3 regions of the Streptomyces sp. NPDC054842 genome follow, and region 2 is predicted to be linked to each of the others. Evidence: riboswitches for the same ligand, from Rfam matches in the RefSeq annotation. Region 2 holds a riboswitch; each other region holds the start of a gene.
What was found. A riboswitch is a leader RNA that binds a small molecule or an ion and turns the genes downstream of it on or off. The one in region 2 is predicted to bind S-adenosylmethionine.

Region 1 (7,422 bases), on a different contig from region 2:
GTACGGCCATGACGGTTTCCTCATCGAGGTGGCGCAGGTCGCCGCGCTGGTCCGGGAATTGCTGGACTAGGGCCCGTCTCTTGGAAGGGTGGCGCGAAGGGGCTGCATGCCAGATCGATAACCTGTGTCGGCGTCGGCGGCATGGTGCGAAACTTCAGGCCATGACCTCACCCGAACTCAGTGACCTGGACTATCTCCGGGAGATCGAGCGGCTCGCCAACCGCGTCACTGTGGAGGCATCCAACGAAGGATGGCTTTCGTTCCAGGCTGACCCGGACGAAGCAACACCGCTTCAGCGCAGCGTGAACGAGCTTGCCCGGGCTCTGCGCCACTACCACTTCGAGAGTGATGGCTGCCTGGACGAGGACCGGTCTCGGGTTCGCCTCGTCGGAGCCTCGGTGTTGAAGCCCGGGGTCATGCCGGCCGGGGTGGAGGACGCGTACGAGGAGGTATGCGCACGGATCGGCGTCGACCCCAGGCCGGAGGGCTGGGCGCTGTGGAACACCTGGAGCGGCGGAGACCTGAAGGTGACCATGGTGGTGTCCGCCGTCGAAACGACTGAGGGGCTGTTCGAGAACTGGACGCGCGGGAGAGCACTCGACCCGGTGTCACCGCTGCCCTCCCAGATCGCCCTCGTCCGCCAGGGATGGATAGGACCAATGACGTTCTCACCTCGGGGCGTCAACCGGACTGGCCTTGGCGGGCGGCCACTGACCTAGGCTCCGGCCTTGGTCCGGGTCGTGTCCACATGAGAATTGCAGCGAGGTGCAGTGCGGCCTGGTAGGCCAGCCGGTGCGGTACTTCCACGCGATGACCTCCAAGGTCCGACGATGGTCGGCCCATCGCCGACCACGGACCGGATCAGCCGGCATCAACGGCTCGATCCGATCCCACATCGCATCAGTGATCATGAACCGGACGGACACATCCGATCAACCGACGAGCAGATCAAGGAGACACGCTCCAGGGCCCGTCGTTCGCATCGGGTCGGCCGGCCGACGACATGTCGGTCACGGCCGGCCGACCCGGTCCGGACGAGGGACCCCGGAGCGGCGGCCTTCTCCGTGTCAGGACGCCACGCGGTGCGCCTCCGTGTCGGCGCGCCGGGCGGTGGGCTCGGCCAGGCCGAGGTGGTCGCGCAGGGTCGTGCCCGTGTAGTCGTGCCGGAAGACGCCGCGTTCCTGGAGGAGGGGCACGACGCGGTCGGCGAAGGGGTCGAGACCGCCGGGCGTGAGGTGCGGGACGAGGATGAATCCGTCGGCGGCGTCCGCCTGGACCAGGGAGTCGATGGACGCGGCGACCGTGGCCGGGGAGCCGATGAAGGTCTGCCGGTTGCCGGTCTCGATGACGAGGTCGCGAATGGACCACTTGTTGGCGGCGGCGAGCTCCCGCCACTCCCTGGCGGTGGCGAGGGGGTCGCGGTACATCCGGACCTGGGCGCGGCCCCGGGCGACGGTGTGCTCGCCGGGGTCGGGGTCGATGTCGGGCAGCGGGCCGTCGGGGTCGTAGCCGGACAGGTCGCGGTTCCAGACGAACTCCAGGTGCTTGATCGCGGTCGCTCCGCTGACCTGGAGGCGGCGCACCTCGTGGGCGGTCTCCTCCGCCTCGGCGTCCGTGTCGCCGAGGACGAAGGTCGCGGCGGGCAGGATCAGCAGCTGGTCGTGGGTGCGGCCGTGGCGGGCCAGCCGTCCCTTGACGTCGCTGTAGAACGCGCGGCCCGCCTGGAGGGTGCCGTGCCGGCTGAAGATGGCGTCCGCGTCGGCGGCGGCGAACTCGCGCCCCTCCTCGGAGTCGCCGGCCTGGAAGATCACGGGGCGCCCCTGCGGACTGCGCGGGACGTTGAACTGCCCCTGGATGTCGAAGTGCTGCCCCCGGTGCACGAAGGCGCCGGCCCGCGCGTCCCGCAGGAAGGTGCCGCTCTCCCGGTCGGCGGCGATCTCGTCCCCGTGCCAGGAGTCGAAGAGTTCGTGGGCGGTGGCGAGGAACTCCCTGGCCCTGGAGTACCGCTCCTCCTGCGGGAGGAAGCCGCCGCGGCGGAAGTTCTCGCCGGTGAAGGCGTCCCAGGAGGTGACGACGTTCCAGGCGGCCCGCCCGTCGGAGAGGTGGTCGAGGCTCGCGAACTGCCGGGCCACTTCGTAGGGTTCGTTGAAGGTGGAGTTGATGGTGCCGGTCAGGCCGAGGCGGTCGGTGACGGCGGCGAGGGCCGACAGGACGGTGAAGGTGTCGGGGCGGCCCACCACGTCCAGGTCGTAGATGCGGCCGCCCTGTTCGCGCAGCCGCAGTCCCTCGGCGAGGAACAGGAAGTCGAACTTGGCGCGTTCGGCGGTCCGGGCGAAGTGCGCGAACGAGGCGAACTCGATGTGGCTCCCCGCGTCGGGGTCGCTCCACACGGTCGTGTTGTTGACGCCGGGGAAGTGGGCAGCGAGGTGGATCTGCTTCAGCGGCTTGTCGGACGAGGTGGTCGACGGCTTGCTCATGGCTGGAAGTCCTCGGGCTCAGGCGGTGGCGTAGCGGTTCGCGGGGCGGGCGAGGCCGAGCAGGCCGCGCAGGGTGTCGCTCTCGTACGCGTGCCGGAACACCCCGCGGCGCTGGAGTTCGGGCACCAGGCCCCGGGTGATCGCCGGCAGGTCGTGGCCGGCGACGGCGGGGCGCAGCCGGAAGCCGGACAGGCCGGCCTCCGTCAACTCCTCCAGCCGGTCGGCCAGTTGAGCGGGTGTCCCGGTGAAGACGGGGGCGTCGCCGGTGTACGGGTGTCCCGCGAGGTCGTCCAGGCGGTCCCGGCGGGCGGTCGCCGCGGCCGGGTCGTCGTCGAGGAAGACCAGGAGGTCGCCGAAGAGGTGGAGCGGCTCCTCGGCGCGTCCGGCGGCGACCCGGGCGGTGCGGGCGGCGGTGACGAGCTCGCGGGCCCGGCCGGCGTCGTGCGGGGCGAGGAACCCGAGGTCGGCGGACGTGGCGAGCAGGTGGAAGGGGGCGCCCGAGGGGGTCTGGTGGGCCAGGACGCCGACGAGTGGTTGGCCCTGCGGCGGCCGGGGGGTGATCGAGGGCCCCTTGACGCTGAAGTGCCTGCTCTCGAAGTCGATGTAGTGCAGCTTGTCGCGGTCGATGAAGCGGCCGGTGGCGGTGTCGCGGATCTCCGCGTCGTCCTCCCAGCTGTCCCAGAGCCGGCGCACCGCCTCGATGTGGTCGGCGGCCTCCTCGAAGAGCCCGGCGGCCGATTCCCGTGCGGCGGGGTCCTCGTGGCCGTCGGCGGGCGGTGCGGGGATCGTACGGCGGCCGAAGTGGGCCGCCTCGTCCGGCCGGGCCGACACCTGGACGCGCAGGCCCGCGCGGCCGTTGCTGACGTAGTCCAGGGTGGCGATGGCCTTGGAGACGTGGAACGGCTCGGTGTGCGTGGCGACCACGGACGGGACCAGTCCGATGTGCCGGGTGAGCGGGGCGACGCGGGCGGCGACGAGCACCGCGTCGAGCCGGCCGCGCACCTGGTCGGTGCGTCCGTCGGGACCGTTCGGGAGGGAGGACTGGGGTCCGAGGGAGTCCTCGATGGTGACGAGGTCGAGCAGGCCGTGTTCGGCCTCGGTGACGAGATCGGCCCAGTAGCGCGCGGTGAACAGGTCGTGGGGGCGGGCCACGGGCTCGCGCCACGCGGCCGGGTGCCAGCCGGCGCCGTCGAGCGCGACGGCGAGGTGCAGCGGGGAGTTCGGGGACACGGAGGGGTGCCTTCCTGGTCGACCATGGGAGATCGCCGGCCCTCGTCGGGTGGGGCCGGCGGCGCGGGTGCATGGTCAGGGACGACAGAGCGCGGCGGCCACGCGCAGCAGGTCGATGTGCGGCCGGGAGTAGAGGCGGACGCAGCCGCGCGGGGAGAACGTCACCACGGGACGGCGGAGCGCGGACGACGCGACGCGCATCGCTCCCACCTCCGCCTCCGCACTCGGTGCCCTCCAGGGCGCCAACCACCTGGCCGCGCCCTTTGTTCCGCCGAACTGTACGCCGGGCCGCGGGAGTCGGGGGCTCCGCCGACCACGTCGTGAGACGCCGCGGACGCCTTCTTGACGCTCCCCCGGGGCGCGGCGAGACTGACGAGGACGGTCACGATTGTCAGCGCCCCGCGAGTGTCCGCACTCGTACGGTCATCGGCCCCGGCCCGCTGGCAGGCAACCCTTCCACCGCGACGGGGTGCCCCGGGTGACGACCGGGTTCCGCCGGTGCGGCGGGACAAGCGTGGTCTCGCGTTGCGCGAGCCCCGAGCGTGGACCGGTGGGAATGCCCAGGAACGACCTGACGAGGCGCCTGCACATCGATCTGCTGCGTGTCTCCAGCGCGTACTAGGGACCGTCCGGACCTCCCCGCCCTCGCCCGCGAGGCACCTTCGCGCATCGGGTCCGCCGTCCCGGCGTGCCCGGCGACGAGCCGGCACCGCACGTGAGCGGGGCCGCCCCGGTGCGGCGAGCGTGCGTGTCCGACGTCGCGAGGCGGACGGGAGAGGCCGGACAGGCCCTGGTTCCGGCGATCCGGACCGGTACGCAAGAGCGGTCACTCCGTTTCGTCACGGCGCCCACGAGGCAGCCGGGACTTCCTCAACCATGGAGAGTCATGCCCGAGACCCTGTCGCACGCCGCCGGCACGAGCACCCCCCGCACCGGCACGCCCGAGCCCGGACCCGCCGACCGGACCGGATCCGGCGCCTGTTCCCGCGGCTCGGGCGCGCCCGGCACCCCGTGCTCCGCGGAGGCCGCCGACGCGGGCGCCCCGGCACGGTGTGCGTCGTCCTTCCGCGCGACCGCGCCGCTCGACGGACTGCCCCGCCCCCGCGGCGCCGGTTCGGCCGGCGCTCAGCAGCGCGTCCACAGCCGGATCGGCGACGGTCTCGCCGGCGGTTTCTACCCGGCCCCGCACCGCTATCAGCTGTACCTGTCCCCGGACTGTCCGCGCTCGCTGCGCGTCGCGGTCACGGTCCACCTGCTGGGCCTCGGGGACTTCGTCGCCACCCTTTCCGCCGAGCCCGGCGGCCCGGACAGGACCGACGCCCTGCGCGGGGCCTACGAGGCCACCTGGCACCACTACGACGGCCCGCTCGCCGTGCCCGCGCTGTGCGACCGGTGGACCGGACGGGTCGTCAGCAACCACACGCCGGACATCCTGCGCGACCTGGCCCGGCTGGCGGACCGCACCGGAGGGGAAGCCCCCGCGCTGCGTCCGCGGGCCCTCGCGGCGGACATCGACGCCCTGCGGGAACTCCTCGACGCGGACGTCACCCCGGCCGCGCAGCCGGGGCGGCGGTCGGCCGCGCTGGCCCTGCTCGACGGGCGGCTCGCCTCGGCGCCGTACGCCTTGGGCCACGAGCTGAGCGCCGCTGACGTGGACCTCTGGGTGGCTCTCGTCCATCTCGACAGCCCCGGCGCCCTCGGCCCGTACGAGCACCTCCGGGGTTATGTGCGGCGGCTCGGAGCCCATCCGGCATTCCGCGGGAAGACGGGCCGGAGCGACGGGACGGGCGTCCCACCACTCCGGCGACGGTAGTCCCGGCCGGCGGAGGCGCCGCCTCCGCCGGCCGTCAGCCCTCCGCCACCCGTTCGTTCCTCCGCCGCGTCCGCCGCCCGTCAGCCCTCAGCGGCCTCCATCGCCTCCCGGGAGATCCGGTCGAACTGCGCGGCCATCGCCTCCTGGAGCGCCTGGGCGGCCGACAGCGGGCGGACCATCACCGTGAAGTCGTCGATCCTGCCGTCCTCGTCGAGGTGCAGGAAGTCGCAGCCCTCGATCTCCTTGTCGCCCACCTTCGCCCGGAAGATCAGCGCGTGGTCGGCGCCGTCGGCGTCCCCGATCTCGCGGACGTAGCGGAAGTCCGTGAAGACGCGCGTGACGCCCCGGACGATGGCCGCGGTGATCGCCCTGCCGGTGTACGGCTTGAAGACGACCGGGCTGGTGAACACCACGTTCTCGGCCAGCAGTGCCTCGATCGCGGCGTGGTCGCCGGCCTCCACCGCCTTGCGGAAGGGATGCATCGCGCCCACCTCTCATAGTCAACTAATTGATTAGGTGTGGAAGAGATTACTCGCGTCGGCGGCCGGCAATCTAGCCTTACGGGCATGGCATTGCGCAACGCGGTCCTGGCCGCGCTTCTGGACGGCGAGGCGTCGGGGTACGACCTGGCCAAGGGGTTCGACGCGGCGATCGCCAACTTCTGGATGGCGACGCCCCAGCAGCTGTACCGGGAACTCGACCGCATGGCCTCCGATGGGCTCATCGAGGCGCGGCTCGTGCGCCAGGAGCGCCGGCCGGACAAGCGGATGTTCTCGCTGACGGAGGCCGGGCGCCGCGCGCTGCGCGAGTTCACCGGCGCCCCGCCCCGGCCCACGGCCATCCGGGACGAGCTGCTGGTCAAGGTGCACGCGGTGGACGAGGGCGACCCGGACGCCGTACGCGCGTCGATCACCGAGCGGCTGGAGGGGGCCCGCGCGAAGCTGGCCCGCTACGACCGGCTGCGCGCCCGCCTCCTCGACGGGCGGACCGAGGACGCGTACCTGGCCGAGGCGGAACGGGTCGGGCCGTACCTGACGCTGATGCGGGGCCGTTCGTTCGAGCGGGAGAACATCGCCTGGGCGGAGCGGGCGCTGCGCGTCCTGGAGCAACGGGCCGCCGTGCGCGGGTAGTTCCGGGAGCCGGCCCACGACCGTCCTCCGACGGCGGCGGCCGGCCGTGTCCGTCGGGGCGGCAGGCGGGTATTCCCCTCCACCCATTGGATGTCCTATGGGCGTGAGTGGCGTGCCTATTGGTCACCTATGGGGCGGTCGGCCTACCTTCGCGGTATGTCGAAGATTCTTTTTGTGATGACCGGCGCCGACCACTGGACCCTCGCGGACGGCAGCAAGCACCCGACCGGCTACTGGGCCGAGGAAGCGGTCGCCCCGTACGAGGCGTTCACGGCCGCGGGCCACGAGATCGTGGTCGCCACGCCCGGCGGGGTCGTCCCGACCGTGGACCGGGCGAGCCTCGCTCCCGAGGCCAACGGCGGACAGGGGAACGCCGACCGGATCGCCGGGGTCCTGGACGCGATGGACGAGCTCCGCAAGCCGGTCCGCCTGGAGGACGTGCGCCTCGACGACTACGCGGCCGTGTTCTACCCCGGCGGGCACGGCCCGATGGAGGACCTCGCGGTCGACGCGGTCTCCGGGCGGCTGCTGACCGACGCGCTGACGTCGGGCAAGCCGCTCGGCGTGGTCTGCCACGCCCCCGCCGCGCTGCTGGCCGCGCAGGGCGAGGACGGCCGCAACGCCTTCGCCGGATACCGCCTGACCGGCTTCACCAACGCGGAGGAGACGCAGGCCGGACTCGCCGACAAGGCGAAGTGGCTGCTCCAGGACCGTCTCGTCGAGGCGGGCGCGGACTTCCAGGAGAGCGAGCCGTGGGCGCCGCACGTGGTGG
Region 2 (7,422 bases):
CTCCTCGGCCGGCCTCACCCCGCCGAAGACCTGGGACCAGCTCGCCGCCGACGCCGCGGTGCTCAAGTCCAAGGGCGTCAAGGTCCCCTACGCGCTGCCGCTGGGCCCCGAGGAGGCGCAGGCGGAGACCATGCAGTGGCTGCTGAGCGGGGGCGGCGGCTACACGCAGGACGTCGGCACCTACCAGATCGACTCCCCGGAGAACATCAGCACCTTCGACTGGCTCAAGGACGAGCTGGTCGACAAGGGCCTCACCGGGCCGACCCCGCCCGCGAAGCTGAACCGCGCCGACGCCTTCGCCGCCTTCGCCCGCGGCGACGTCGGCATGCTCAACGGCCACCCCACGCTGATGCGGGCGGCCGCCGCCAAGGGCGTGAAGTTCGGCATGGTGCCGATGCCGGGCGTCGACGGCAGGAGCCGCGCCACCATGGGCGTCGCCGACTGGATGATGGCCTTCAAGCAGAACGGCCACCGCGACCAGATCGGTGACTTCCTCGACTACGTCTACAGCACCGAGAACGTGCTCGCCTTCTCCCACCAGTACGACCTGCTGCCGGTGACCACCTCCGCGTCCGACGCCATGGCCGCCGACGAGGACGACCGCGATCTCGCGCCGTTCCTGGAGCAGCTGCCCGCCGCCGAGCTCTACCCGGTCGGCCGGACGAGCTGGGCCGGGGTCGCCGCCTCCGTCAAGCAGGAGATCGGCAAGGCCCTGGGCCCCGGCGGCAGTCCCTCGGCCGTCCTCGGCGAACTCCAGCGCAAGGCGACCATCGCCGAGAGCGCGGAGTAGGACACCCGGGCTCCGGCACCCCCGCCCGTCCCGGCGGCGGTGTCGGTGCCGGGTACTACGGTGGCCGGCATGGAAGACCTCACCCCACGGGAGCGGGCCGTCCTCGCCACGGCGCGCCGGAACTGGCCCGGGCCGGGCGCCAAGGAGCGGGCGATACGCGAGGAGCTGGGTCTCGTGCCGGTCAGGTACTACCAGCTGCTCAACGCCCTGCTCGACGACCCGAGGGCGCTCGCGCACGACCCGGTGACCGTCAACCGCCTGCGCCGGGTCCGCGAGGCCCGCCGCGCGGAGCGCTGAGACCGGCGGGCCCGCACCCGGTCCGATGAGACATGCGTGCGTACGGCCCCTCGCGGATAGGGTCGTCGTATGGGCAGCAACGCGGACTCCACGGACTCCTTGCCGACGCCGGTGACCACGGCCGGGCGCGAGGGACTCGACGCCATTCTGGGACGGCCCGGCCGGGCCGTGATCGCTCTCGACTTCGACGGGACGCTCGCCCCGATCGTCGCCGACCCCGAACAGGCCAGGGCGCACCCCGGCGCGGTTGCGGCCCTGGCGGCCCTCGCGCCCAAGGTGGCGTCCGTGGCCGTCGTCACCGGCCGCCCGGCGGGCGTCGCGGTCCGCCACGGCGGCTTCGCGGGCGTCCCCGGCCTGGAGCACCTGGTGGTCCTCGGGCACTACGGCGCCGAGCGCTGGGACGCGGTGAGCGGCACGGTCAACGCGCCCGCCCCGCACCCCGGGGTGGCCGCGGTCCGCGCGGAACTGCCCGGGTTCCTGGACGAGATCGGGGCCTGGCAGGGCACCTGGATCGAGGAGAAGGGCCGCGCCGTCGCCGTGCACACGCGCCGCGCGGCGGACCCGCAGGCCGCCTTCGAGACCCTGCGCGGCCCGCTCACCGAGCTGGCCGCCCGGCACGGCCTGATCGTCGAGCCCGGCCGGATGGTCCTGGAGCTGCGGCCGCCGGGCGTGGACAAGGGCGTCGCCCTCACCGAGTACGTGCGCGAGACCGGCGCCGAGGCCGTCCTCTACGCCGGGGACGACCTGGGCGACCTGCCCGCCTTCGCCGCCGTCGACAAGCTCCGCTCCGACGGCGTACCGGGCCTGCTGGTGTGCAGCGGCAGCGCCGAGGTCGCCGAACTCGCCGAGCGCGCCGACCTGGTGGTCGAGGGACCGCCCGGGGTCGTCGCCCTCCTCACCGCCCTGGCGGCCCGGATCGTCTGACCCGCCCCGGCCCGGCCGGCACGGACACCCCGTGCCCGGCCGCGTCCGGTGCCGGTGGGTCCCCTCCCCGGCGCCTGGCCGGGGTTACCCCTGCCCGGCGCCCGGCGCGGGACGGGCTCAGGCCCGCAGGGCGTTCAGCTGGTCCAGGAACCACTGGGCGGGCGGGAGCGCGGTCGCCGCCGCGGCCAGCCGCTTGGCGCGGGTGGCGCGCTCGTCCGCCGGCAGCGTCAGCGCCTCGTGCAGCGCGCGTGCGGTGCCCACCACGTCGTACGGGTTCACCGTGACGGCGTCCTCGCCCAGCTCCTCGTGCGCCCCCGCCTCCCGGGAGAGCACCAGGACGCACCCCTCGTCCGAGACGACGGGCACCTCCTTGGCGACCAGGTTCATGCCGTCCCGGATCGGGTTGACCAGCGCCACGTCCGCCAGCCGGTACGCCGCGAGGGACCGGGCGAAGTCGTCCTTGACGTGCAGCACCACCGGCGTCCAGCCGGGCGTCCCGAACCGGGCGTTGATCGCTTCCGCGACCCGCTGCACCTCGGCCGTGTACTCCCGGTAGACGGCCAGGTCCTGCCGGGACGGGTAGGCGAAGGCGACGTGCACCACGCGCTCGTGCCACTCCGGCCGGTCCGCGAGCAGCCGCTCGTACGCCAGCAGTCCGCGCACGATGTTCTTCGACAGCTCGGTGCGGTCGACCCGCACGACCGTCCGGCGCGGCGTCCCCTCGGGAGACGTGCCGATCTGCTCCCGCAGCGCCGCCATCCGGTCGTCCACGTCCGCCTCGTGCGAGCGCGCCCGCAGGAAGTCCGCGTCCGCGCCCAGACCGTGCACGCCGATCCGGGTGTCGCCGGTCCCGCCGGCCAGCTCCGCGCAGCACGCGGTGAACGCGTCCGCCCAGCGCCGGGTCAGGAAGCCCAGCCGGTCCGCGCCCAGCATCCCGCGCAGCACCTGGTCCGCGATGTCGTCGGGCAGCATCCGGAAGTAGTCGACGGGCGCCCACGGGGTGTGCGAGAAGTGCCCGATGCGCAGGTCGGGCCGCAGCTCCCGGAGCATCCCCGGCACCAGCGTCAGGTGGTAGTCCTGCACCAGGACCGAGGCACCGGTGGCCGCGGACTCCGCCAGCGCCTCGGCGAAGGCGCGGTTGTACGCCTCGTACGAGGCCCACTGGCGCCGGAACTCCGCGTCGAAGACCGGCTCCAGGGGCGTCTGGTACAGCATGTGGTGGACGAACCAGAGCACCGAGTTCGCGATGCCGTTGTACGCGTCCGCGTGCACCTCGGCGTCGATGTCGAGCATCCGCACGCCGTCCTCGCCGACCCCGCGCCGCACCGCCTCGCGGTCCCCGTCGCCGAGGGCCGCGCACACCCACAGGGCGCCCGCGTCCGGTCCGATGGCCGAGAGCCCCGAGACGAGTCCGCCCCCGCCGCGCCGGGCGTGGAGCGAGCCGTCCTCGCGGACCTCGTAGGAGACCGGACCGCGGTTGGATGCGACAAGGATCTGGTGGTCACCGTGCGTGGAAGCCATAAGCCTCAACTTAGCCCGGGTCGGAACCGCTCAAACGTACGGACTCGACGGGTACCGGCCGTATACGACCGCCGGAGCCCGTCACGGTCCGTCACTCTCCGGGCCGTCTCACGCGACTCTGCGTGAGCGGTACTCGGAGATCTCCACCATCGGGGGGCGCTCCTCCGTGTCCACGGAGTAGGTGCGCGGCTCGAAGCCGTCGTCGCCCCGCTCGAACTGGGTGAGCGCCGGGCGTATCAGATGGCCGCGGGCCAGCCGGAGCTGCGCGGTGCGGTAGATCGCGGCGGCCATCCGGCCGAGCGCCTGCCCGTCCTGGTGGCGGTGCCTGCGCACGCCCACGTCGACCTGCGCGAGCGCGTCCAGGCCCACCAGGTGCAGCGCGTCGACCAGCATGCCGAGCTCGACGCCGTACCCGACGGGGAACGGCAGCCGCTCCAGCAGGGACCGGCGGGCCGCGTACTCGCCGCCCAGCGGCTGCACGAAGCCCGCGAGCTGCGGCCAGTGCATGTTCAGCAGCGGGCGCGCCATCAGCTCGGTGACCCGTCCGCCCTGGCCCGCGGCGGTTCTGCCGGAGGCGGACCCGTCGGACACGGTCAGCGGCCGGTCGTACATGGCCTTGACGAGGGCGACGTCCGGATCGGTGAGCAGCGGGCCCACGATCCCGGTGACGAAGTCCGACGAGAACTCCCTCAGGTCCGCGTCGACGAAACAGACGATGTCCCCGCTCGTCACCAGCAGTGACCGCCACAGGACCTCGCCCTTGCCGGGGACGGCCGGCAGGCGCGGCAGGATCGCGTCCCGGTGCACCACCCGGGCGCCCGCCGCGGCGGCGACCGCCGAGGTGCGGTCGGTCGACCCCGAGTCGACGACCACGATCTCGTCGACGAGCGGGACCTGCCGCATCAGGTCGTGGCGGATCACGGAGACGATCTCGCCGACGGTCGCTTCCTCGTTCAGCGCGGGCAGCACGACGCTGACCGTCGAGCCCGTCGCCCGTTTCGCGGCCATCAGCCTGTGCAGCGGGCGATCGGTGACGGACCAGGAGCGGGTGCTCAGCCAGCGCTCGACTTCTTCCAGCACGGTCCGGGGCTCCTCACTGTCTGCTCACACGCCCACCCGGGGTGTGATCCATCTCGCGGTTCGGACGACTATCTCAACTGTCCTGGCCGTCGGTTACAGTCTTGAACAACGCGGATGACCATCGCATGTCCTGATCCGGGAACCGCGCGCAGATCAACAACTGAACACCGCTCATCCAGAGGGGCAGAGGGATACGGCCCGTTGAAGCCCCGGCAACCCTCCAGCCGGTCTCGTCCTGATCGTCATCGGTCAGCTCGCGAGGCTCCCGGCTAGGGAAGGTGCCAAATCCGTCTCACGGCGAAGTGCGCCGTGAGGAAGATGAGGAGAAAGGGCCTCGCCTCCATGGCTGCGCAGACAGTTGCAAGCACCACGAACTCCCCCACCGCCGCGGACTCCGTCGATCTCGGCCCCGCCGCCGCCCTCTCCTGCCGCGAATGCGGACACCGCGTGCCGCTCGGCCCGGTCTTCGCCTGCGAGGAGTGTTTCGGCCCGCTGGAGATCGCCTACGACTTCTCGGCCTACGACACCGAGGAACTCCGCAAGCGCATCGAGGCGGGCCCCGCGAACATCTGGCGCTACGCGCCCCTGCTGCCCGTCCCGGCGGACGTCGCCGACAAGCCGAACATCAACCCGGGCTGGACCAAGCTCGTGCAGGCCGACAACCTGGCCCGCGAGCTGGGCGTCGAGGCCGGCAAGCTGTTCGTCAAGGACGACTCCGGCAACCCGACGCACTCCTTCAAGGACCGCGTCGTCGCGCAGGCCCTGGAGGCCGCCCGCGCCTTCGGCTTCACCACGCTCTCCTGCTCCTCCACGGGGAACCTGGCCGGCGCCGTCGGCGCCGCCGCCGCCCGGGCCGGCTTCCGGTCCTGCGTGTTCATCCCGCACGACCTGGAGCAGGGCAAGATCGTCATGGCCGCGGTCTACGGCGGCGAGCTCGTCGGCATCGAGGGCAACTACGACGACGTCAACCGCTTCTGCTCCGAGCTCATCGGCGACCCGGCCGGTGAGGGCTGGGGCTTCGTCAACGTCAACCTGCGGCCGTACTACGCGGAGGGCTCGAAGACCCTCGCGTACGAGATCTGCGAGCAGCTCGGCTGGCGGCTGCCGGACCAGCTCGTCGTGCCGATCGCGTCCGGCTCGCAGCTCACGAAGATCGACAAGGGCCTCCAGGAGCTGATCAGGCTCGGGCTGGTCGAGGACAGGCCGTACAAGATCTTCGGCGCCCAGGCCGAGGGCTGCTCGCCGGTGTCGGTGGCCTACAAGGCGGGACACGACGTCGTGCGGCCGCAGAAGCCGGACACGATCGCCAAGTCGCTCGCCATCGGCAACCCGGCCGACGGACCGTACGTCCTCGACATCGCGCGCCGGACGGGCGGCGCGGTGGAGGATGTCGACGACGGGCAGATCGTCGACGCGATCAAGCTGCTGGCGCGCACCGAGGGCATCTTCGCCGAGACGGCCGGCGGGGTGACCGTGGGCGTCACGAAGAAGCTGATCGAGAGCGGCGCCCTGGACCCGGCGCTGACCACGGTCGTCCTCAACACCGGTGACGGCCTCAAGACCCTCGACGCGGTGGCCGGGACCGGTCTGACCGCGACCATCCGCCCGAACCTGGACTCCTTCCGAGAGGCTGGCCTCGCATCATGAGCGTCAACGTTCGCATCCCCACGATCCTGCGCACCTACACGGGCGGCAAGGCCGAGGTCCCGGCGGAGGGCGCGACCCTCGCCGAGGTCATCACGGACCTGGAGAAGAACCACACGGGCATCGCCGCGCGCGTCCTGGACGACCAGGGCAAGCTGCGCCGCTTCGTGAACGTGTACGTGAACGACGATGACGTGCGGTTCGAGCAGGGCCTGGAGACGGCGACGCCCGACGGCGCCGGCGTGTCAATCATCCCGGCCGTGGCCGGCGGCTGCTGACCACGCACCGTTTCACCGGATTGCCCTCTCCGTGAGAGAAACGGAGGGGGCAATTCTGCATGGTTGAGCACGGTAGAGTTGGGGAAGCTACTTCGCTTTCCATGCCGGGTGCATATGAACACCGACCCGGTGCCCGATAAGAAGCAGCCAATGTACCCGGCATTTTTGAGCCTTTTATGGCATTTACGGGGCCCGACTTGCCCTGAATATGTGCGAATTCTCCACATACAGCCGATCGCCGATGCCCGGAATTCTCGTCCGATTGACCTGTTGCAGAGGGCAGTTGGACAGATACATTCAGCCGCGGTCGACGCGTTCCGGCGCACACCCCCAACCGTTGGGGGGTGAGGTCTGACCCGGATCCGCGAAGTGTGGATCTGTGCAAGGGCCAGTAATAGGGGAGTTAGGCATGGCTCAGGGCACCGTCAAGTGGTTCAACGCGGAGAAGGGGTACGGCTTCATCGCGGTCGACGGTGGTGCGGACGTCTTCGTGCACTACAGCGCGATTCAGATGGACGGCTACCGCACCCTTGAAGAGGGTCAGCGAGTGGAGTTCGAGATCTCGCAGGGCCAGAAGGGTCCGCAGGCGGACATGGTCAAACTCGCCGTCTGATCCCGGCGCGATCGGCCACGCACGCACGCACTCACTCACGTCGAGGGGCTCGTATCCCATCAGGGGTACGGGCCCCTCGGGCGTTCCCCGGCGTTCCCGGGCTCGGCCCGGACCCTGCCGGGCGGGAGGGGGTGGCGCGGGCCGCGCAGGCGCTCGGGAGGCGCTCGTGAGGCGCTTCGCGCGCCCCCTGGAAGGGGCTCGCTGGAGGGAGGCACCTTGCACTCTCGGGGGTCGAGTGCTAATCATTGGCGTTAGCACTCTGAAGGTGAGAGTGA
Region 3 (7,422 bases), on a different contig from region 2:
CGCGTTCGCGCGAGAAGGCGCCCGCCGGTGAGCGGGTGGCGGACTGGGCGGACGGCAGGCTGGGGATCTACTCCCTCGCCAAGTCCAACATGCGCAAGATCTTCCCGGACCACTGGTCCTTCATGCTGGGCGAGATCTGCCTCTACAGCTTCATCATCATCATCCTCACGGGTGTGTACCTGACGCTGTTCTTCCACCCCTCGATGAACGAGGTCGTGTACGACGGCAGCTACGTCCCGCTCCAGGGACAGCTGATGTCGGAGGCGTTCAACTCGACCATGCACATCTCGTTCGAGGTGCGCGGCGGTCTGCTCATCCGGCAGATCCACCACTGGTCGGCGCTGGTCTTCCTGGCCGGCATGTTCGTCCACATGATGCGTGTGTTCTTCACGGGCGCGTTCCGCAAGCCGCGTGAGGTCAACTGGCTGTTCGGCTTCCTGCTGTTCGTCCTGGGCATGTTCACCGGTTTCACCGGCTACTCGCTCCCGGACGACCTGCTCTCCGGCACCGGTGTCCGCTTCATGGAGGGCGCGGTCCTGTCCGTGCCGATCGTCGGCACGTACCTGTCGTTCTTCCTCTTCGGCGGCGAGTTCCCGGGCGGCGACTTCGTCGCGCGGTTCTACTCGGTCCACGTCCTGCTGCTGCCGGGCATCATGCTCGGCCTGGTCGTGGCGCACCTGATCCTGGTCTTCTACCACAAGCACACCCAGTGGGCGGGCCCGGGCAAGACCGAGAAGAACGTCGTGGGCATGCCCCTCCTGCCGGTCTACATGGCCAAGGCGGGCGGCTTCTTCTTCCTGGTCTTCGGCGTCATCGCGATCATCGCGGCCATCGCCTCGATCAACCCGATCTGGACGCTCGGCCCCTACCGGCCGGACCAGGTGTCGACCGGCGCCCAGCCGGACTGGTACATGGGCTTCTCCGAGGGCCTGATCCGCACCATGCCGGGCTGGGAGATCAACCTGTGGGGCCACACCCTCGTCCTGGGTGTCTTCGTCCCGCTGATGATCTTCCCGCTGGTGCTCGTCGTGATCGCGGTCTACCCGTTCATCGAGTCCTGGGTCACCGGCGACAAGCGCGAGCACCACATCCTGGACCGCCCGCGCAACGCGCCGACCCGTACGGCCGTGGGCGTCGCCTGGATCACCTGGTACGTCGTCATGCTGATCGGTGGTGGCAACGACCTCTTCGCCACCCACTTCCACATGTCGATCAACGCCATCACCTGGTTCGTCCGCATCGCGTTCTTCGTGGCGCCGGTGATCGCGTTCATCGTGACCAAGCGGATCTGCCTCGGCCTCCAGCGCCGGGACCGCGACAAGGTGCTGCACGGCCGCGAGTCGGGCATCATCAAGCGCCTGCCGCACGGTGAGTTCGTCGAGGTGCACGAGCCGCTCAGCCAGGAGGCGCTGCACACGCTCACCGCGCACGAGCAGTACCAGCCCGCCGAGATCGGCCCCGCGGTCGACGAGAACGGTGTCGAGCGCAAGGTCAAGGGCACCCAGAAGCTGCGCGCGAAGCTCAGCAACGCGTACTACGGGGACGAGGGCCAGATCCCCAAGCCCACGGTCGACGAGTACAAGGAGATCACGAGCGGCCACGGCCACCACTGATCGTCCGCCCCGGTCCCGACCGGTCGCCACGGCTGGAGCCCCGTCCATTGCATGGACGGGGCTCTTTGCCGTCCCCGGGCGTGGATAGGGTGGACCCTGCCCGTCACCGGTCGTGCGCGGGCTCTCGTCCTCGTCTACGAACCCAGGAGCGGCATATGAGTGCTGTGACCCCCGCTGGAGGCGACATCGCGGCGGGCCGTTCCTGGCCCCAGGTGCTGAACGGCCTGCTGGACGGGCGCGACCAGAGCGCGGACGAGACGGCCTGGGCGATGGACCGCATCATGCGCGGTGAGGCGACGGACGCGCAGATCGCCGGGTTCGCGGTGGCGCTGCGGGCCAAGGGCGAGACCGTCGAGGAGATCTCCGGCCTGGTCCGCGCGATGTACGAGCACGCCAACGTGATCGAGGTGCCCGGGGAGACCGTCGACATCGTCGGCACGGGCGGCGACGGCGCGAAGACCGTCAACATCTCCACCATGTCGGCGATCGTCGTGGCCGGCACGGGCGCCAAGGTGGTCAAGCACGGCAACCGGGCCGCGTCGAGCGCGTCCGGCGCCTCCGACGTCCTGGAGAAGCTGGGCGTGAATCTGGAGCTGACGCCCAAGCGGGTCGCGGAGGTGGCGGAGGAGGCCGGGATCACCTTCTGCTTCGCGGTGAAGTTCCACCCCGCGCTGCGTCATGTGGCCGCCGCCCGCGGTCAATTGGGCATCCGCACCACCTTCAACTTCCTGGGCCCGCTGACCAACCCGGCCCGGGTCAAGGCCCAGGCGGTCGGGGTGGCCGACCTTCGGATGGCGCCCATCGTCGCCGGTGTCTTCGCCGAACGCGGCAACTCCTCGCTGGTGTTCCGCGGCGACGACGGCCTCGACGAGCTGACCACCACGGCCACGTCCCGGGTGTGGGTCGTCCGCGACGAGAAGGTCCACGAGGACGGCTTCGACCCGCGTGACGTCGGCATCGAGCTGGTCCCGGTCGAGGCGCTGCGGGGCGCCGACGCCTCGTACAACGCGGACGTCGCCCGGCGGCTGCTGAACGGCGAGACCGGGCCCGTACGGGACGCGGTGCTGCTGAACGCAGCGGCGGCCCTGGTCGCCCTGGAGCCGGAGAGCGGGCCCCTCGCGGACCGGATCCGCGCGGGCATGGATCGGGCCGCCGAGGCCATCGACTCCGGGGCCGCGAAGCGGACCCTCGACCGGTGGGTCGCGGCCAGCAACGCCTGAACGGCACACGGCAGCACGCAAGGCGCGGTCCGGATTCTGGACCGCGCCTTGCGCGTCCGCGATCATCTGGCAAGATGCTGTACCAGGTCATGAGCGACAGCCATCAGGCCCCGGCCGGCTGTCCGGCAACCCTCCGTCCGTGGCGGGGTGCCCCGGGTGAAGACCAGGCCGTAGGCAGCGAGGTCTACGGCAAGCGCGGACCCCTCGCACTCTTCCGAGTGAGCACCGCCAGGGGTCCTGGTCGTTCGAGGGAGCCTTCTGTGAGCAAGCGAATGCGGTAGGGCGTAGAGCCCCGCCTCCGCACACCCTTCTTCCCTTCCTGTGCCGTCGACGCCCCTCTGCGCGGGCTGTCCGCACAGCGATCTCGCCTGCCACTCACAGGAGTTCGCCATGTCCGTCCCCACCGCTGCCGCCGACCGTTCCGTTTGTGCCCCGCTGCCCGTTCTGGGCAGGGATGTCACCGTCCCCCTCGTCACGGGCGGCGAGGTCACCTACGCCGCGCTGGACTACGCCGCCAGCGCCCCGGCCCTCCAGCGCGTCTGGGACGACGTCGCCGCGTACGCCCCCTACTACGGCAGCGTCCACCGGGGCGCCGGTTACCTCTCCCAGCTCTCCACCGACCTCTTCGAGAGCGCCCGCGTGACCGTCGCCGAGTTCCTCGACTGCCGCGCCGGCGACCAGGTCGTCTTCACCCGCTCCACCACCGACTCCCTCAACCTGCTCGCCGGGGCCCTGCCGGCCGACTGCCAGGTCTTCGTCTTCGAGACCGAGCACCACGCCTCGCTGCTGCCCTGGCGCGACGCCCGCGTGACGTACCTGAACGCCCCGCGCACCCCCGGCGAGGCCGTCGCCACCCTGGAGCGCGCGCTGGCCGCCCGCGACCCGTACGGCCCCGCCCTGGTGTGCGTCACCGGCGCCTCCAACGTCACCGGTGAGCTGTGGCCGGTGCGCGAACTCGCCGCCGCCGCCCACGCGCACGGCGCCCGCATCGTCCTGGACGCCGCCCAGCTCGCCCCGCACCACCCGGTGTCGGTCCGGGACCTGGACGTCGACTGGGTCGCCTTCTCCGGGCACAAGCTGTACGCGCCCTTCGGCTCCGGCGTCCTCGCCGGCCGCGCCGACTGGCTGACCGAGGCCGAGCCCTACCTCGCGGGCGGCGGCGCCAGCCGCAAGGTGTCGCGGCGCGCGGACGGCGGGGTCGACGTCGAGTGGCACGACAGCGCCGCCCGCCACGAGGCCGGCTCCCCGAACGTGATCGGCGTGTACTCCATCGCGTCGGCCTGCAAGGCGCTCACCGAGGCCGGCTTCGACACCCTGGTCGCCCGCGAGCGGTACCTGATCGACACCGTCCGCGCGGGCCTCGCGGAGGTGCCCGAGGTGCGGGTCCTGTCGCTGTTCGGGGACGACGCCCCGCGGGTCGGCGTCATCTCGTTCGTCGTCGACGGCTGGAACAGCTCGCACTTCGCGGCGGCCCTGTCCGCGGAGTACGGCATCGGCGTGCGCGACGGCCTGTTCTGCGCCCACCCGCTGGTGCGCACCCTGCTCGGCAGCGACCCGCAGAGCCAGGGGGAGTGCGGCGCCCCCGAGGCCGCGCCCGGCGAGAAGTCCCTGAACGCGATCCGCGTCAGCTTCGGCGCCGGCACCCCGGACGAGCACGTGGAGCGCTTCGTCCGCGCCGTGAAGGAGCTGGTGCGGGACGGCGCTCGGTGGCAGTACCGCACCCAGGACGGGCGGTGCGTGCCGGCGGTCTGAGGCCGGAGGTACGGCTCAGCGCCCGGAGGCGGCGGACGCGGTGAGGTCCCGGCAGGTCAGGAGTCGAGACCGATCGCGAACGCCGCCTCCAGGTCGTGCTGGGAGTACGTGCGGAACGCGACGTGGGTGTCGGTGCCCTCGACGCCGGGGATCTTGCTGATCCGGCCCGGGATGACGTCCGCCAGGTCGTCGTGGGCCTGCACGCGGACCATGGCGATCAGGTCGTAGGTGCCGGTGACGGAGAAGACCTCGCTGACGCTGTCGAGGGCCGCGATCGACTCCGCGATCTCGGGGATCCGGTCCACGCTGGTCTTGATGAGCACGATCGCGGTGATCACGGCTGGTTCTCTCCCTCGGGGGCCGTCACTGGGGTTTTCACTCTAGTCGCACGGCCGAAGCGCACCCAGGCGCAGAGGAACCCGGCGGTGAAGCCCAGCAGGTGGGCGAGGTAGGCGACCCCGGGCCCCTGGTCGTCGCGGCCCGCCGCGAGCCACTGGAGGACCGCCCAGAAGGGCAGGACCACCCAGGCCGGGAAGCGCAGCGGCAGGAAGAAGAGGAACGGGAAGAGACTGGTCACCCGGGCGCCGGGGAACAGGTACAGGAACGCTCCGAGGACCGCGGAGATCGCTCCCGAGGCGCCGACCAGGGTCTGCGTGGACCCGGCGTTGGCGATCGCGTAGCCGAGCAGGGCCAGGTACCCGCAGCCCAGGTAGAAGAGGGCGAACCCGGCGCGGCCCATGCGCTCCTCCGCCATCGCCCCGAAGACGTAGAGGAAGAGCATGTTGCCCAGGAGGTGGAGCCAGCTGCCGTGGATGAACAGCGCCGTCGCGGGAGTGAGCAGGGCGCGCGGCCGCCCGTCGAGGAGTTCGGCGGGGATCACGCCCCAGCGGCGGAAGTACGCCTGCTGGGCGGCGAACAGCTCGTCGCCGGTGCCGTACACCGGGTTCAGTCCCGCCGCCGGGCCGATCACGAAGATCAGGCAGCAGACACCGATCAGTCCGTACGTCACCGGCGCGGACTGTCCCCGGTCCGTCCGGCCGATCACCGCGCTCCACTTTCCGATCATGCGACAGAGCATGACGTAACCGGACCGAAGCGCACAGACCGCCTCGCCGCATGGACGGCCGAGCGTCGAGGACCCGCCAGGCCGTAGGGTACGAGCCACACGCACCAGGGAAGCTGGCGCATCACGGACACTAGAGGGAAAGCGAACAGCCACGATGACGGTTCCCCTGCCGACCGCCGAGACCCGGTGGCGCTGCATGCTCTGCGGCAACCTCACGCGTTTCGACGTGACCCGCTCGTCGAAGGTCGTCGAGTACGTGCACCTCGACCTGGCCGGTGAGCCGAAGGTCGAGGAGCGCGAGGTGGTCAGTGAGACCATCGACTCGGTCCGCTGCCGCTGGTGCAACGCGGTGGATCAGGTGGAACTGGTGGACAGGCCGGGCGCCGGCTCCTGACGATGGGGGTCCCCCCGCTCGAGCGAAGCCGAGAGTGGGGGAGGGCCCCGCGAGAAATTGGGGTGTGACGGATGGTGGAGACCACGGGCGGGGAGCCGGACGACGGCACCGCCGAGGTGCTCGACCGCCCGCTGCCCGACGGCGTGCGGCGCCGGGTCGTGCAGATCGTCTCCGACGGCTTCGGCGGCCTCACCGTGGCCGAACTGCCCCCGCAGCTGAGGCAGTACGCGCGCTTCGCCCCCAACCGGCGGGCGAAGTTCGCGGGCAACGCCATGGCCGCGGCACTGGAGACGGACCCGCTGTTCCGGCAGCGCATCGCCGAGAAGCTGAGAGAGGCCCAGCCGGAGCTCACCGGTGCCCTGGACGCGGGTTCACCGCCTCCGGCCGCGGACCCGCTGGACGTGGCGGCCGCGGCCTACGTGTTGCGCCCCACGGGCTGGGTGAAGCTCGTCACCGCCGCGGGCGAGGAGGCCCTGCGGGCGGACGCCGAGCGCGCCGATGAGGAGAACCGGGCCGAGCTGGAGCGGCTGCGCGAGGAACTCGCGGCGGCCCGCGGCCAGACCAGGGCCGAGACCGAACGGCTGCGCACGGAGCTGGAGTCGGCCCGCAAGGAAGCCGAATCGCTTCACCGCAAGCTGCGCAGCGCCCTCAGTGACGTCAAGCGGGGCGAGGCCGCCCTCCGCAAGATCCAGAACGAGATGGAGACCGCGCGCGCCGAGGGGCAGGCACAGCTGTCCGCCGCCGAGAGCGAGAGCCGGCGGCTCAAGGCGCGCCTCGGTGAGGCCGAGGCGGCCCTGGAGGCCACCCGCAGGGCCGCGCGCGAGGGACGCAGCGTCGAGGACATGCGGGTGCGGCTGCTGCTCGACACGGTCCTGGACGCGGCGCAGGGGCTGCGGCGCGAACTCGCCCTGCCCCCGGTGTCCCAGCGTCCCGCCGAGACCGTGGACGCCGTCGAGCCCGGACGGATGACGCCGAAGGACATCGCCGCCCGCGCCCTGTCCGAGAACGACCCGGCGATCATCGACCAGCTGCTCGCGCTGCCCCAGGCCCATCTGGTCGTCGACGGGTACAACGTCACCAAGACCGGCTATCCGCAGATGCCGCTGGAGAAGCAGCGGCTGCGGCTCCTCGGCCAGCTCTCGCAACTCGCCGCGCAGACCGGTGCCGAGGTCACCTGTGTCTTCGACGGGGCCGAGCTGGCCGCGCCGGTGCTGCTCGCTCCGCCGCGCGGGGTGCGGGTGCTGTTCTCCAAGCCCGGGGTGACGGCGGACGAGCTGATCCGCCAGCTGGTGCGCGCCGAGCCCCCGGGGCGGCCCGTGATCGTCGTGTCGACCGACCGCGAGGTGGCCGACGGGATCGCCAAGGCGGGTGCGCGGC

Region 1: it holds a riboswitch for S-adenosylmethionine, as region 2 does, so the genes downstream of both, ACWGIS_RS17925 (glutathione S-transferase C-terminal domain-containing protein) here and thrC (threonine synthase) in region 2, are expected to answer to the same signal.
Region 3: it holds a riboswitch for S-adenosylmethionine, as region 2 does, so the genes downstream of both, ACWGIS_RS18940 (aminotransferase class V-fold PLP-dependent enzyme) here and thrC (threonine synthase) in region 2, are expected to answer to the same signal.

What each region holds. Positions count from the first base shown of each region.
Region 1 is NZ_JBSGZN010000020.1:69,571-76,992, reverse strand. Features, by position in the region: gene metX (homoserine O-acetyltransferase MetX) at 1-70, shown strand, start outside; gene ACWGIS_RS17950 (hypothetical protein) at 162-719, shown strand; partial or broken gene ACWGIS_RS17945 (transposase) at 771-926, opposite strand; gene ACWGIS_RS17940 (NtaA/DmoA family FMN-dependent monooxygenase) at 1,068-2,477, opposite strand; gene ACWGIS_RS17935 (LLM class flavin-dependent oxidoreductase) at 2,496-3,707, opposite strand; gene ACWGIS_RS17930 (putative leader peptide) at 3,783-3,908, opposite strand; SAM riboswitch class IV at 4,088-4,228, shown strand; gene ACWGIS_RS17925 (glutathione S-transferase C-terminal domain-containing protein) at 4,594-5,520, shown strand; gene ACWGIS_RS17920 (nuclear transport factor 2 family protein) at 5,601-6,002, opposite strand; gene ACWGIS_RS17915 (PadR family transcriptional regulator) at 6,087-6,650, shown strand; gene ACWGIS_RS17910 (type 1 glutamine amidotransferase domain-containing protein) at 6,807-7,422, shown strand, end outside.
Region 2 is NZ_JBSGZN010000074.1:15,851-23,272, reverse strand. Features, by position in the region: gene ACWGIS_RS34655 (ABC transporter substrate-binding protein) at 1-790, shown strand, start outside; gene ACWGIS_RS34650 (DUF3263 domain-containing protein) at 860-1,087, shown strand; gene otsB (trehalose-phosphatase) at 1,157-2,011, shown strand; gene ACWGIS_RS34640 (alpha,alpha-trehalose-phosphate synthase (UDP-forming)) at 2,129-3,532, opposite strand; gene ACWGIS_RS34635 (glucosyl-3-phosphoglycerate synthase) at 3,641-4,612, opposite strand; SAM riboswitch class I at 4,781-4,937, shown strand; gene thrC (threonine synthase) at 4,955-6,259, shown strand; gene ACWGIS_RS34625 (MoaD/ThiS family protein) at 6,256-6,534, shown strand; gene ACWGIS_RS34620 (cold-shock protein) at 6,944-7,147, shown strand.
Region 3 is NZ_JBSGZN010000022.1:60,792-68,213, forward strand. Features, by position in the region: gene qcrB (cytochrome bc1 complex cytochrome b subunit) at 1-1,613, shown strand, start outside; gene trpD (anthranilate phosphoribosyltransferase) at 1,769-2,833, shown strand; SAM riboswitch class IV at 2,919-3,035, shown strand; gene ACWGIS_RS18940 (aminotransferase class V-fold PLP-dependent enzyme) at 3,224-4,585, shown strand; gene ACWGIS_RS18945 (Lrp/AsnC family transcriptional regulator) at 4,642-4,923, opposite strand; gene ACWGIS_RS18950 (rhomboid family intramembrane serine protease) at 4,920-5,651, opposite strand; gene ACWGIS_RS18955 (hypothetical protein) at 5,806-6,045, shown strand; gene ACWGIS_RS18960 (NYN domain-containing protein) at 6,117-7,422, shown strand, end outside.